3 regions of the Streptomyces sp. NPDC096205 genome follow, and region 1 is predicted to be linked to each of the others. Evidence: riboswitches for the same ligand, from Rfam matches in the RefSeq annotation. Region 1 holds a riboswitch; each other region holds the start of a gene.
The links. A riboswitch is a leader RNA that binds a small molecule or an ion and turns the genes downstream of it on or off. The one in region 1 is predicted to bind cobalamin.

Region 2: another riboswitch for cobalamin. It lies ahead of ACIQ6Y_RS38745 (energy-coupling factor ABC transporter permease); the one in region 1 lies ahead of ACIQ6Y_RS25815 (ribonucleoside-diphosphate reductase subunit alpha).
Region 3: another riboswitch for cobalamin. It lies ahead of ACIQ6Y_RS06710 (cobalamin biosynthesis protein); the one in region 1 lies ahead of ACIQ6Y_RS25815 (ribonucleoside-diphosphate reductase subunit alpha).

The regions. Positions count from the first base shown of each region.
Region 1 is NZ_JBIWFS010000007.1:204,649-208,710, reverse strand. It holds gene ACIQ6Y_RS25815 (ribonucleoside-diphosphate reductase subunit alpha) at 1-1,166, opposite strand, end outside; cobalamin riboswitch at 1,288-1,437, opposite strand; gene ACIQ6Y_RS25810 (RNA-guided endonuclease InsQ/TnpB family protein) at 1,600-2,838, shown strand; gene ACIQ6Y_RS25805 (GNAT family N-acetyltransferase) at 2,835-3,353, opposite strand; gene mctP (monocarboxylate uptake permease MctP) at 3,484-4,062, opposite strand, start outside.
Region 2 is NZ_JBIWFS010000015.1:29,928-33,989, forward strand. It holds gene ACIQ6Y_RS38730 (dihydrodipicolinate synthase family protein) at 1-263, shown strand, start outside; gene ACIQ6Y_RS38735 (proline racemase family protein) at 293-1,297, shown strand; gene ACIQ6Y_RS38740 (GntR family transcriptional regulator) at 1,376-2,077, shown strand; cobalamin riboswitch at 2,213-2,396, shown strand; gene ACIQ6Y_RS38745 (energy-coupling factor ABC transporter permease) at 2,426-3,115, shown strand; gene ACIQ6Y_RS38750 (energy-coupling factor ABC transporter substrate-binding protein) at 3,112-3,486, shown strand; gene cbiQ (cobalt ECF transporter T component CbiQ) at 3,494-4,062, shown strand, end outside.
Region 3 is NZ_JBIWFS010000002.1:58,955-63,016, forward strand. It holds gene ACIQ6Y_RS06705 (trypsin-like peptidase domain-containing protein) at 1-2,222, opposite strand, end outside; cobalamin riboswitch at 2,413-2,556, shown strand; gene ACIQ6Y_RS06710 (cobalamin biosynthesis protein) at 2,657-3,622, shown strand; gene ACIQ6Y_RS06715 (cobyric acid synthase) at 3,637-4,062, shown strand, end outside.

The sequences.
Region 1 (4,062 bases):
GCGGCGATGGTCTTCTTCGCGAGGCCCTGCTCTTCCGCCTTGCGGTACGCCGCTTCGAACTCCTCGCCCCACAGGTCGACCAGCTCGGGCACGTCGGCGGGCGAGAACAGGCTCCACTGCTCGTCGGCGTTGACCCGGCGCATGAACTCGTCCGGGATCCAGTGCGCGAGGTTCAGGTTGTGCGTACGGCGGGCGTCCTCGCCGGTGTTGTCGCGCAGCTCCAGGAACTCCTCGATGTCGGAGTGCCAGGTCTCCAGGTAGACCGCGGCGGCGCCCTTGCGGCGGCCGCCCTGGTTCACGGCGGCGACCGAGGCGTCGAGGGTCTTCAGGAACGGCACGATGCCGTTGGAGTGGCCGTTGGTGCCGCGGATCAGCGAACCCCGCGAGCGGATGCGGGAGTACGACAGCCCGATGCCGCCGGCGTGCTTCGACAGGCGGGCGACCTGGTGGTAGCGGTCGTAGATGGAGTCCAGCTCGTCCAGGGGGGAGTCCAGGAGGTAGCAGGACGACATCTGGGGGTGCCGTGTGCCGGAGTTGAAGAGCGTGGGGGAGGAGGGCAGGTAGTCGAGGCGGCTCATGAGCCCGTAGAGCGCGGCGACTTCGTCGACGGAGCGGACCGTGTCGTCCTCGGCGAGGCCGGAGGCGACCCGCAGCAGGAAGTGCTGGGGCGTCTCGACGACCTTGCGGGTGATCGGGTGCCGCAGCAGGTAGCGGCTGTGCAGGGTGCGCAGGCCGAAGTAGCCGAAGCGGTCGTCGGCGGCGCGGTCGACCAGCGCGTCGAGCCGCTCGGCGTGCACGCGCACGAACTCCGCGGTCCGGTCCGCGATGAGCCCCTCACGGTGCCCGACGGCGACGGACTCGGTGAAGGAGGTGACACCCTGCGAGGCGGCCTCGGCGGCGATGGAGATCGTCAGCAGTCGCGCGGCCAGCCTGGAGTAGGCCGGGTCCTCGGAGATCAGCCCGGCCGCCGCCTCGGTGGCCAGCTCGCGCAGCTCCGCCTCGTCGGCCCGGGCGGAACGGCCCCGCAGCGCGGCGGCGGCCACTCGGCCGGGGTCGGCGTCGGGCAGGTCGGCGGTCAGCTCGGTCAGGGTCCGCAGCAAGGCCGTTCCCGGGGCGTCCTCGTCGGTCGGGACGGCTGAAGCCGGGTCTGCTGGCGCGATGGTCACGTGGAGGCTCTCCCTCGCTCGGCACGGGGCCTTCGCGAGGGGTACGGCAGCACACGAGCGCACGCGGCGTCGCGTCCACCGGCCCATTCCACGAGGCCCGGACGTCGGGGCACCCGACCGGTCGGCCGGTGCCACTGTCGGCAGGTCCTCGGACTGACGCTTATGCATGCATAAGTACACCGTTGCGGGACAGTTCCGGATTCGCACCGGATTCCCCTGCGACGACAGCGAGCATGAGCATACATCTTGTGCCGGGTGCGGGTGACGCCCCTATATGTTGTGTCGGCATGACTTCATAGCGTGTCAGGTGCGATGCAGTCCGCTGTCTGGCGAAAAGCCCGAACGGGGAGCTGTTTGCCGATGGGTCGCTCGATCGGGTGATCGATCTCGAATGAACTGCGTCCCGTCGTGCATGTGTCTACTTTGAATGACCGTGAAGTTGGTAACGCAGATCAGGCTGCTGCCGACGCCTGGGCAAGCGGCGGCACTTGAGGCGACCCTGCGCGCCTGCAACGAGGCGGCCAGCTGGGCCAGCGAGTTCGCGTTCGACAAAGGCGTGCAGCGGACCTTCGCGCTGCGCGAGCACACCTACCGCGAGATCAGGGCACGGTGGAACCTCGGAGCCCAGGCGGCCCAGCACGTGATCAAGAAGACCTGCGACGCGTACGCCGCGCTGAAGGCGAACCTGAAGGCCGGGAACCTGGGCAGGCCCGGCACGAGGCGGTACCGGAAGGCCACCGGGAAGCCGGTCGCCTTCCGGGCCGGCAGCGCGCAGCCCTACGACGACCGGATGCTGTCCTGGCAGATCACCGAGCGGAGGGTGTCGATCTGGACAACGGTCGGGCGGATCAAGGACGTGGTGTTCACCGCCTCGCCGGAGCAGTTGGTCACGCTGGCGCTGTACCGCAGGGGTGAGTCCGACCTCGTGTGGCGGGACGGGATGTGGTTCCTGCTGGCCACCTGCGAGGTTTCAGAAGCCCCACTGAACACCGCGCCGGTGGACTTCCTCGGCATCGACCTGGGCATTGTGAACATCGCCACCACGTCCGACGGCGAGATCCTGGCCGGACGCGAACTCAACCGGATCCGGGTGCGGGAACGGACGCTGCGCACCAAGCTCGAGAAGAAGAACACCCCGTCCGCCAAGCGTCGGCTGAAGAAGCGGCGCCGCAAGGAGGCCCGGCGGGCGAAGGACATCAACCACAAGATCGCGAAGCATGTGGTGGCCGAGGCGGAACGCACCGGTCGCGGGATCGCCCTGGAGGACCTGACGGGCATCCGTGAACGGGTACGGCTTCGAAAGCCCCAACGGGTTACCCACTCCAGCTGGGCCTTCGCCCAGCTGGGCAGCTTCATCGCGTACAAGGCCCGCCGGGCGGGAGTGCCGGTGGTGTACGTCGATCCGGCATACACCTCGCGCACCTGCGCCGAGTGCGGACACATGGAGAGGGCGAACCGGGTCTCGCAGGCCTGGTTCGAGTGCCGGTCCTGCGGATTCGTTGATCACGCGGACCGGAACGGCTCCCGCAACATCCGGGCTCGTGCCTGGCAGTTGTGGCGACGCGGGGCGCAGTCAACCGCCCCCGACCCACCTCCCGGACAGGGCCGTGGGACAGGACGCAAACGCAGCGCCACAGCCAGTGGCGCCCGTTGTGCAAGCCCGTCGCTTTAGCGACGGGTAGTTGACAGCGTCAACTCGTAGGTGAGCAGAGTGAAGTCGCTGCCCGGGATCGGCTGCCAGTCGCGGTGCGGGGCGCGGACGAAACCGAGGCGTTCGTAGATGCGGTGGGCTGCGCGCATGGCCGGCTGGGTGGACAGGACGATCGCCGTGCAGCCCGGGGTGGCCCTCGCACGGTCGACGCAGGCGCGTACGAGTGCCTCGCCGACTCCTCGGCCCCGGGCGGCGTGGGCGACGGCCAGCATGCGGATCTCGGCCTCTCCGGGGGCGGCCAGGTCGGCCATGGGGCCGGGGGCCGGGACGAAGGTGACCGTGCCGAGCAGTTGGTCCGCGTCCGTCGCGGCGAGGACCTCGGCGGCAGTGGCCCGTTTGGCCACGTTCTTGAGTTCGCCCAGGTACCAGTCGCTCTCGCCGAAGGTGAGGAGGGCGTCCTGGAGGTAGGCCTGGGCGGTGATCTCGCCGATCTCGTCGTATTCGGTCGGCTGTGCTTCACGGATCACGATGTCCATGGTCGTCAGTGTGTACGACAGCGGGCCGCCGTTGGTGCTTCTGTCGGCGGCCCGCTGCGGGTTGTGTGTGGCTGGTCGTGCCCACGCGGCGGAGCCGCATATCGATGCAGCCCCGCGCCCCTGGGTGCCCTTAGTGAGCTGCGTCCAAAGGCAGATCCTTCTTCACGCCCGGGTCGCCCGCGTCCGCCGTGTAGTCCTCGGGGCGGGTCTCGTCGATGCCCTCGGGGGCCTTGGCGGCCTTCAGGACGAAGGTGAGGACCACCGTGACGGCCACGTTGAGGACGAACGCCGTGAGGCCGATGTAGCCGATCTCGCCGATGCCGGGGATCTCCTTGGCGGAGCCGCCGAAGTGCTTCTGGGTCGGGGAGGCGACGCCGTACGCGGCGATGGTGCCGTACAGCATGCCGACCGCCCAGCCGGCGAGGAGGGCCCAGCGGTGGAACCAGCGGGTGAACAGACCGCCGACCAGCGCGGGGAAGGTCTGCAGGATCCAGATGCCGCCCAGCAGCTGGAAGTTGATGGCGACCGTCTTGTCCATGGTCAGGACGAAGACCAGCGCGCCCACCTTCACCAGCAGGGACACCAGCTTGGAGACGCGCGTCTCTTCGGCGGCTGTCGCGTCCGGCTTGATGAAGTCCTTGTAGATGTTGCGGGTGAACAGGTTCGCCGCCGCGATCGACATGATCGCCGCGGGGACCAGCGCGCCGAT
Region 2 (4,062 bases), on a different contig from region 1:
ACGCCTTCCCGGAGGCCTGTGCCCAGCTCTACGACGCGGCCGTCGCCCGCGACCTGGACACCGCGCTGCCGCTGTACCGGTCGCTGCACCCGCTGCTGCGCTGGGACTCCAGGACCGAGTTCGTGCAGGCGATCAAGCTGTCCATGGACATCGTCGGCGTGCCCGGCGGCTCCACCCGGCCGCCGCGGATGCCGCTGCCCGAGGCGTACGAGGCCGAGATCCGCGCGGCCACCGAGAAGGCCGTCGCCGACGGTCACCGTTGAGGCAACCGGACCCACTGAAAGGGGCGTTCGTGCGCACGCGTCATGTCTTCCACGCCGTCGACTCGCACACCGAGGGCATGCCCACCCGTGTCATCACCGGCGGTGTCGGGGTGGTGCCCGGCGCCACCATGGCCGAGCGGCGCCGCCACTTCGCCGAGCATCTGGATCACCTGCGCACCCTGCTGATGTACGAGCCGCGCGGGCACGCCGCGATGAGCGGGGCGATCCTGCAGCCGCCCACCCGGCCGGACGCCGACTACGGGGTGCTGTACATCGAGGTGTCCGGCCTGCTGCCGATGTGCGGGCACGGCACGATCGGGGTCGCGACCGTGCTGGTGGAGACCGGCATGGTGCAGGTCACCGAGCCCGTCACCACCGTACGGCTGGACACTCCGGCGGGGCTGGTCAGTGTGGACGTACAGGTCGAGGACGGGGCCGCGAAGGCGGTCACCCTCACCAATGTGCCGTCCTTCTGTGTCGGTCTCGACCGCAAGGTGGAGGTGCCCGGGTACGGCTCGGTGACCTACGACCTCGCGTACGGCGGGAACTTCTACGCCTTCGTGGAACTGGAGGCGCTGGGGCTGCCGTTCGAGCGAGCACGGAAGGAGGAACTGCTGGCAGCGGGGCTGGCGGTCATGGAGGCGGTGAACGCCTCGCCGGACCGGCCCGTGCATCCGGCGCAGCCGGAGATCGCCGGGCTCAAGCACGTGTATCTCGCGGCCCCCGGCTCCGACGCGCGGCGTTCGCGGCACGCGATGGCCATCCACCCCGGCTGGTTCGACCGCTCGCCCTGCGGCACCGGTACGTCGGCGCGGATGGCGCAGCTGCACGCGCGCGGGGAGCTGCCGTTGCACCGGGACTTCGTCAACGAGTCGTTCATCGGTACGGAGTTCACCGGGCGGCTGGTGGAGGAGACGGAGGTGGGCGGGGTGCCGGCGGTGGTGCCGCGGATCACGGGGCGGGCCTGGATCACGGGTACGGCGCAGTACTTCCTCGACCCCGACGACCCGTTCCCCGGCGGGTTTCTCCTCTGAGGGCAACTGCCGTACGACGGCGGCGAAAACAACGTGACATTGTACTCTGGTGATCCGCAGCGGCACGAAGGGAACACCATGGGGCACCTCCAACGCAACCTCGCCACCACCCGCGAGCGGCTGCGCGACCAGGTCGCCCACGCACTGCGTGCCGCGCTGATCTCCGGCGAACTCAAGCCGGGGCAGGTGTACTCGGCGCCCGGGCTCGCGGAGGACTTCGGCATCTCCGCGACGCCCGTGCGCGAGGCCATGCTGGACCTCGCCCGCGAGGGGCTGGTCGAGCCGGTGCGCAACAAGGGGTTCCGGGTCACCGAGGTCGACGAGCGGGACCTCGACCAGTACAGCGAGATCCGCATGCTCATCGAGGTCCCGATGATCGGCCGGATCACCCGCAGCGCCTCCCGTGCGGAGCTTCAGGCGCTGCGGCCGGTCGCCGAGGAGATCGTCGCGGCGGCCCGCGAGCACGACCTGATCGGCTATCTGGAGGCCGACCGGCGGTTCCACCTCTCGCTGCTCGCCCTGGGCGGCAACGACCGCCTGGTCGAGACCGTGGGCGACCTGCGCAAGCGGTCCCGGCTGTACGGGCTCACCGCGCTGGACGCGAGCGACCGGCTCATCCCGTCGGCCGAGGAGCACATCGAGCTGCTCGACCTGATGGTGGCCGGGGACGCGGAGGGCGCCGAGCGCTGCATGAGCCGCCATCTCGGACATGTCCGCTCGCTGTGGGCGGAGGGCGAGCAGAAGGCCGGGAATGCCGCGAAGGCCGCGAAGGCCGTGTGAACAGCCGGGGCGCAGTGATGATGATCACGAGGCGTCCCTCCCGGGGTGCGCCGGGGCACAGGGGTGGCACGGCGGAAGCCTGTTGGCGGTCTTGTGCGCCCCCGAGGGCCGCTTGTCACCGTCGCGTTCCGGGCACTAGTGTCACCACGCCTTGGTGAACGGGAAATCCGGTGCGAAACCGGTGCGGCCCTCGCCACTGTGATCGGGAAGTCCGGCTCCGGCCCTCACGGGCAGCCACTGGGTCCTCGGACCCGGGAAGGCGGAGTTCGGGCGGTGGTACCCGTCAGCCAGGAGACCGGCCAAGGCATGTCAACCATCCACGAGGTGCTGGAGAGGGTCTGCCGGGCCATGCACATAGCCGAGGGTTTTCTTCCTCCGGCGCACGCGATCGCCTGGGGCGTCGCGTCCGCCCCCTTTGTCGTCCACGGAGTGCGCTCACTCACCCGTGAGGTCAAGGAGCACCCCGAGAGCACCCTGCTCCTCGGCGCCTCCGGTGCCTTCACGTTCGTCCTGTCCGCGCTCAAGCTGCCCTCGGTGACGGGGAGTTGCTCCCACCCCACCGGAACGGGCCTGGGCGCCATCCTGTTCCGGCCGCCGATCATGGCGGTGCTGGGCACCATCACCCTGCTGTTCCAGGCCCTGCTGCTCGCGCACGGCGGTCTGACCACGCTCGGCGCCAACGTGTTCTCGATGGCCATCGCCGGCCCCTGGGTGGGCTACGGCGTGTATCGGCTGCTGCGCCGCTACGACGCGCCGCTGATGGTCGCGGTGTTCTTCGGGGCGTTCCTCGCGGACCTGGCCACGTACTGCGTGACCAGTGTGCAGCTCGCGCTCGCCTTCCCCGACCCGAGCAGCGGTTTCCTGGGCGCGCTCGGCAAGTTCGGCTCCATCTTCGCCGTCACCCAGATCCCGCTCGCGGTCAGCGAGGGCCTGCTGACGGTCCTGGTGATGCGGCTGCTCTCGCAGTCCAGCAAGGGCGAGCTGACCCGGCTCGGTGTGCTGGTGACGGGGCCGAAGAGCGAGGCGGTGGCCCGATGAAGCGGAACACCAAGATCAACCTGGTGCTGCTGGCCCTCGTCGCCGCGCTCGCGGTGCTCCCGCTGGCGCTCGGCCTGGGCGACCACAAGAAGGAACCGTTCACCGGTTCCGACTCCGAGGCGGAGACGGCGATCACCGAGATCGACCCGGACTACGAGCCCTGGTTCTCCCCGCTGTACGAGCCGCCGTCCGGCGAGATCGAGTCGGCGCTGTTCGCCCTCCAGGCGGCTCTCGGCGCGGGCGTCCTCGCCTACTACTTCGGGCTGCGCCGCGGCCGCCGGCAGGGTGAGGAGCGGGCGCGCGCGGGGCTGGAGGCCGAGCGCGGGGACGTCCCCGCCGACGACAGCCGCGCCGGCGCCGGGCAGGGCTGACGCGCGCGTGCTGCCCATCGACGTGGCGGCGCACAGCAGCCGCTGGCGCCACCGCCATCCCGTGGACAAGGCCGTGCTCGGCCTGGGTCTGACCGTGCTGGCGATCTCCCTGCCGCCCTGGCCGGGCGCGGCCCTCGTCCTGGTCACGGCGCTGGCCGTGCTGCTGGGGCCGGCGGGTGTGCCGGGCCTGCGGCTGTGGCGTGCGTACCGGGTGCCGCTCGGCTTCTGCGCGAGCGGCGCGGTCACCCTGCTGGTGCAGGTCGGGGGGCCGGACGGCTGGCTCTCCCTGGCCGACGGGGGTGCCGTGCGGGCCGGGGAGCTGATGCTGCGCACCTCGGCGGCCTCGCTCGGCGTCCTGCTGTTCGCGTTCACCACACCCATGTCCGACCTGCTGCCGCGCCTGGTGCGGGCCGGGGTGCCGGCGCCCGTGGTGGACGTGGCGATGGTGACGTACCGGATGAGCTTCCTGCTGCTGGACTCCGTACGGCGCATCCGTGAGGCGCAGGCGGCGCGGCTCGGGCACACCACGCGGGCCGCGACCTGGCGTTCGCTGGCCGGGCTCGGCGCCACCGCGTT
Region 3 (4,062 bases), on a different contig from region 1:
CTGTCCCACGCCGCCACCGCCAGCCCTCCCGCGAGCAGCGCCAGCACGACCAGGACGGCCACCGCCAGCCGCCATCTGCGCAGCCCCCGCTGCTGATGCCGTCGGCCCGCCTCGATGAAGTCGCGCTCGGGCTGGGTGATGTCGTCGCGGTGCTCCAGGGAGGCCAGTTGTTCCAGGGACGTGGCCAGCATGGTGCCCCGCAGCAGGGCGCCCGTCTCGCGGCCTGTTTCCTGCCAGTGGGCGAGGGACTGCAGGAGGCGTTCCTGCCAGGCGCGGAAGTCGCGGGAGGCCTCCAGCCAGGTGCGCAGGCGGGGCCAGGCGCGGACGAGTTCCTCGTGGGCGAGGTCGACGAGGGGGTCGCCGTCGGGGCCGTGGGTGATGCGGACGAAGCGGGTGCGGGTGGCCAGGGCTTCGGCGGTGGCGCGGAGTTCGGGGGGCAGGGGGGACAGGCGGACCGGTTTGCGGGTGAAGCCCGCCGCGTCGTCGGGGCGGGCCAGTTGGGTGAAGAGGCGGCGGACGGGGGCCTCGCCGTACTCGGCGATGACCTCGCCGACCCGTTGTTCGGCGTGGGCGGACAGGGCTCCGGCGACGCCGCCCAGGGCCTCGTAGCCGGTGTGGGTCAGGCGGATGCCCTTCTCGTGCGACCACAGTTCCGTCAGGGCGAACTCGACCATCGGCAGATGACCCGGCTCGCCCTCGGCGTCGTCCACGATGCGTTCCGCGAGGCCGGGTTCGAGGGTGAGGCCGGGGACGCGGGCCGCCGGGCCCTCGACGGCGCGCAGGAGGGCCGCGCGGTCCAGAGGCGCGACGACCTGGGCACAGTCGCTGAGGACGCGGGCCGTGGCGGGTTCGACGAGGTCGTCCAGCGACGCCGAGCGCAATGTGGCGAGGACCCGCAGGCGTCTGCCCTCGGCCGGTGCCGCGGCCAGGGCGATCGTCAGGCCGAGCAGCGTCCGTGCGGTGGCCGGTTCGGCGGCGACGGTCTCCTCCAACTGGTTGAGGAAGAAGACATGTCCGGCCGGGCCGCAGCTCTCCAGCACCCGTCGCCCCAGCGCGGCCGCGGCGCCGGCACCCTCGGCGTCCAGGACCTCCGCCAGCGCCAGGGCCGCCCGTTCCTGCTCCGGGACACCGGAGTCCCGCGCGAGCAGCGGGGCCAGCGCCCGCGCCAGAGTGAGCGAGGCTCGGGTGCCGGGCAGGGGCCGGATCTCGGACACCGTATGGCCGTCGGCGCGCAGGCGGGGCAGGACGCCCGCACGGACGAGGGAGGTCTTGCCGCTGCCGGACGGGCCCACGACGGGGACGACCAGGTGGCGTTCCACCGCGTCGACCAGCCGGTCCGTCTCCTCCTCGCGGCCGAAGAAGTGCTCGGCGTCCTCCTCGCGGAAGGCGTCCAGGCCGCGGTAGGGGCAGCGGCGCAGGCCCGGTTGGAGGTCGAGGAGCGTGGCGGCGGGGATGAGGTAGGAGGTGACGGCCGCGGGACCGCGGTCCGCCGCGACCGTCATGCCTACGACGGCGCCGACCTCCTCGTCCCACACCGGGGCCCCGCTGCACCCCGGGGTGATGCGGTGCGCCGTCCCCTCGGCCTCCATCGAGATCCAGCCGTGCCCCACGGCTCCGCGCAGCCGCCCGCCGATCCACGCGCCGTGCTCGGCGGCGGCGGGGAAGGCGAGGATGCGGAAGCGGTGGTCCCACACATCGCCGACCCCGGCGAGGGGGACGGGACCGCCGAAGGGCTCTGCAGAGGGCTGTGCGGAAGGCTCCCCGGAGAGTTCTGCCGAGGGCTCCCCGGAGGGCTCCCGCGAGAGCTTCCCGGACAGCTCCCCGCGGGGCTCCCCTGGAACCTCTCCTGAGGGCTCCCCTGAGACCTCCCCTGAGGGCTTCCCGGACAGCTCCCCTGAGGGCTCCCCCGAGGACCGCCCCTCCCCCGGCAGCAACCGCAGCAGCGCCACGTCCCCCGATCCGTCCGCCGTGACCGGGCGCCACGCCGACACGGACGCCCGGTGGACCGTGCCGCCCCGTTGCAGAGGGAACTCCACGGTCAGCGACGCCGTGGGGACCGTCGCGTCCCGGCCGTCGACGCGCAGGGCCTGCGCCACCACGTGGGCGCAGGTGGCCACCAGGCCCGGCGCGAGCAGGAAGCCCGTGCCGACCGCCGTGCCGTCGGCGTCCCGCACCCGGGCCACCGCGGGGCCGAGTGCCTCGGGAAAGCGGTCACCGGTCACTGCGTACGCACCTTTCGTCTCGCCCGTCCGACGTATTGCAGTCGGTACTGACGGAGCGTCACAAGCGGTGGCGCGGATTGCCGCCCGGCAGAGCGCATTTCCGCCCGAGTCGGTCCTCGCGGGCGGGCCGGCGTGGTAGCGGTGTGGGCCTCGGCACACTCCAGCCTCGCAGGTCAACAGCGAGTTGACGGGTGTTCGCGGGCCGTGGTGGACTGCCGGAGCCATCTACGGCGGCAGGAGAGGAAGCCGGTGCGAATCCGGCGCGGTCCCGCCACTGTCACCGGGGTAGCCATTCCCCGGGAGCCAGGAACTCTCACCGCCGGTCTCGTCGAACCAGGGCGCGGACACCCTGAGTGAGGACATATCGCCATGCGCGGCTGCCCAACACGGTTCACCATCCCTGCCCTGCCCGCCTGTCCGGCCGGCTGAGCCCGATGCGTGCCGATCGCGTGTTCGCGTACGGCGCCGCCGCCGGCCTTCTCGGTGACCTCCTGCTCGGCGATCCGCGCCGCGGGCATCCGGTCGCCGCGTTCGGCCGCGCCGCGGGTGCCGTGGAACGGAGGCTGTGGCGCGACCACCGCGGCCGGGGCGCCCTGCACACCGCCGTGTGCGTCGGCGGCACGGTCGCCCTGGGCGCCGCGGCCGCCCGTGCCGTACGCCGCTCCCCCGCCGCCTCCGTCGCGCTGACCGGCGCCGCCACCTGGGCCGTCGTCGGCGGTACTTCGCTCGCACGCGAGGCCCGCGCCATCGGGCAGTCGCTCCAGGAGGGCGACATCGAGGGCGCGCGGGCCCGGCTGCCGCACCTGTGCGGGCGCGACCCGCAGGCGCTGGACGCCGACGGGATCGCCCGTGCCGTCGTGGAGTCGGTCGCCGAGAACACCTCCGACGCGGTCGTCGGCGCGCTGGTGTGGGGCGCGCTCGGCGGGGTGCCGGGGCTGCTCGGCTTCCGGGCGGTCAACACCCTCGACGCGATGGTGGGTCACAAGTCGCCCCGCTACCGCCGCTTCGGGTGGGCCTCCGCCCGCCTGGACGACCTCGCCGGCTGGCCGGGCGCGCGGCTGACCGCCGTACTCGCCGCGGCCGCGGGACCCGATCCGCGCGGTGCCGTACGCGCCTGGCGGGCCGACGCCGGCCGGCACCCGAGCCCCAACGCCGGGCCCGTGGAGGCCTCCTTCGCGGGCGCCCTCGGCGTGCGGCTCGGCGGCACGCTCTCCTACGGCGGCCGGGTCGAGCACCGGCCCGTGCTGAACGGGGCGACGGGACGCGCCGTCGCCGTCACCGACATCGGCCGGGCGGTACGGCTCTCCCGCCGGGTCGGCTGGCTCGCGCTCGGCGTGGGAGTCGCCGGGCGCCTGGTCGTGAAGGGGCGCAACAGCATGAGTGGGGGCGGAAGAACATGAGCTGGGGCAAGAGCATGGGCGGGGGTCTCCTCGTCGCCGGCACCACGTCCGACGCGGGCAAGAGCGTCGTCACGGCCGGGATCTGCCGATGGCTGGTGCGGCAGGGGGTCAAGGTCGCGCCCTTCAAGGCGCAGAACATGTCCCTCAATTCCTTCGTCACGCGCGAAGGCGCCGAGATCGGCCGGGCGCAGGCCATGCAGGCCCAGGCCTGCCGCGTGGAGCCCACCGCGCTGATGAACCCCGTGCTGCTCAAGCCCGGTGGCGAGCAGAGCAGCCAGGTCGTGCTGCTGGGCAAGCCGGTCGGCGAGCTGAGTGCGCGCGGCTATCACGGCGGACGGCAGCAGCAGTTGCTCGGCACGGTGCTGGAGTGTCTCACCGAGTTGCGGGGCACGTATGACGCGGTGATCTGCGAGGGTGCGGGCAGTCCGGCCGAGATCAAT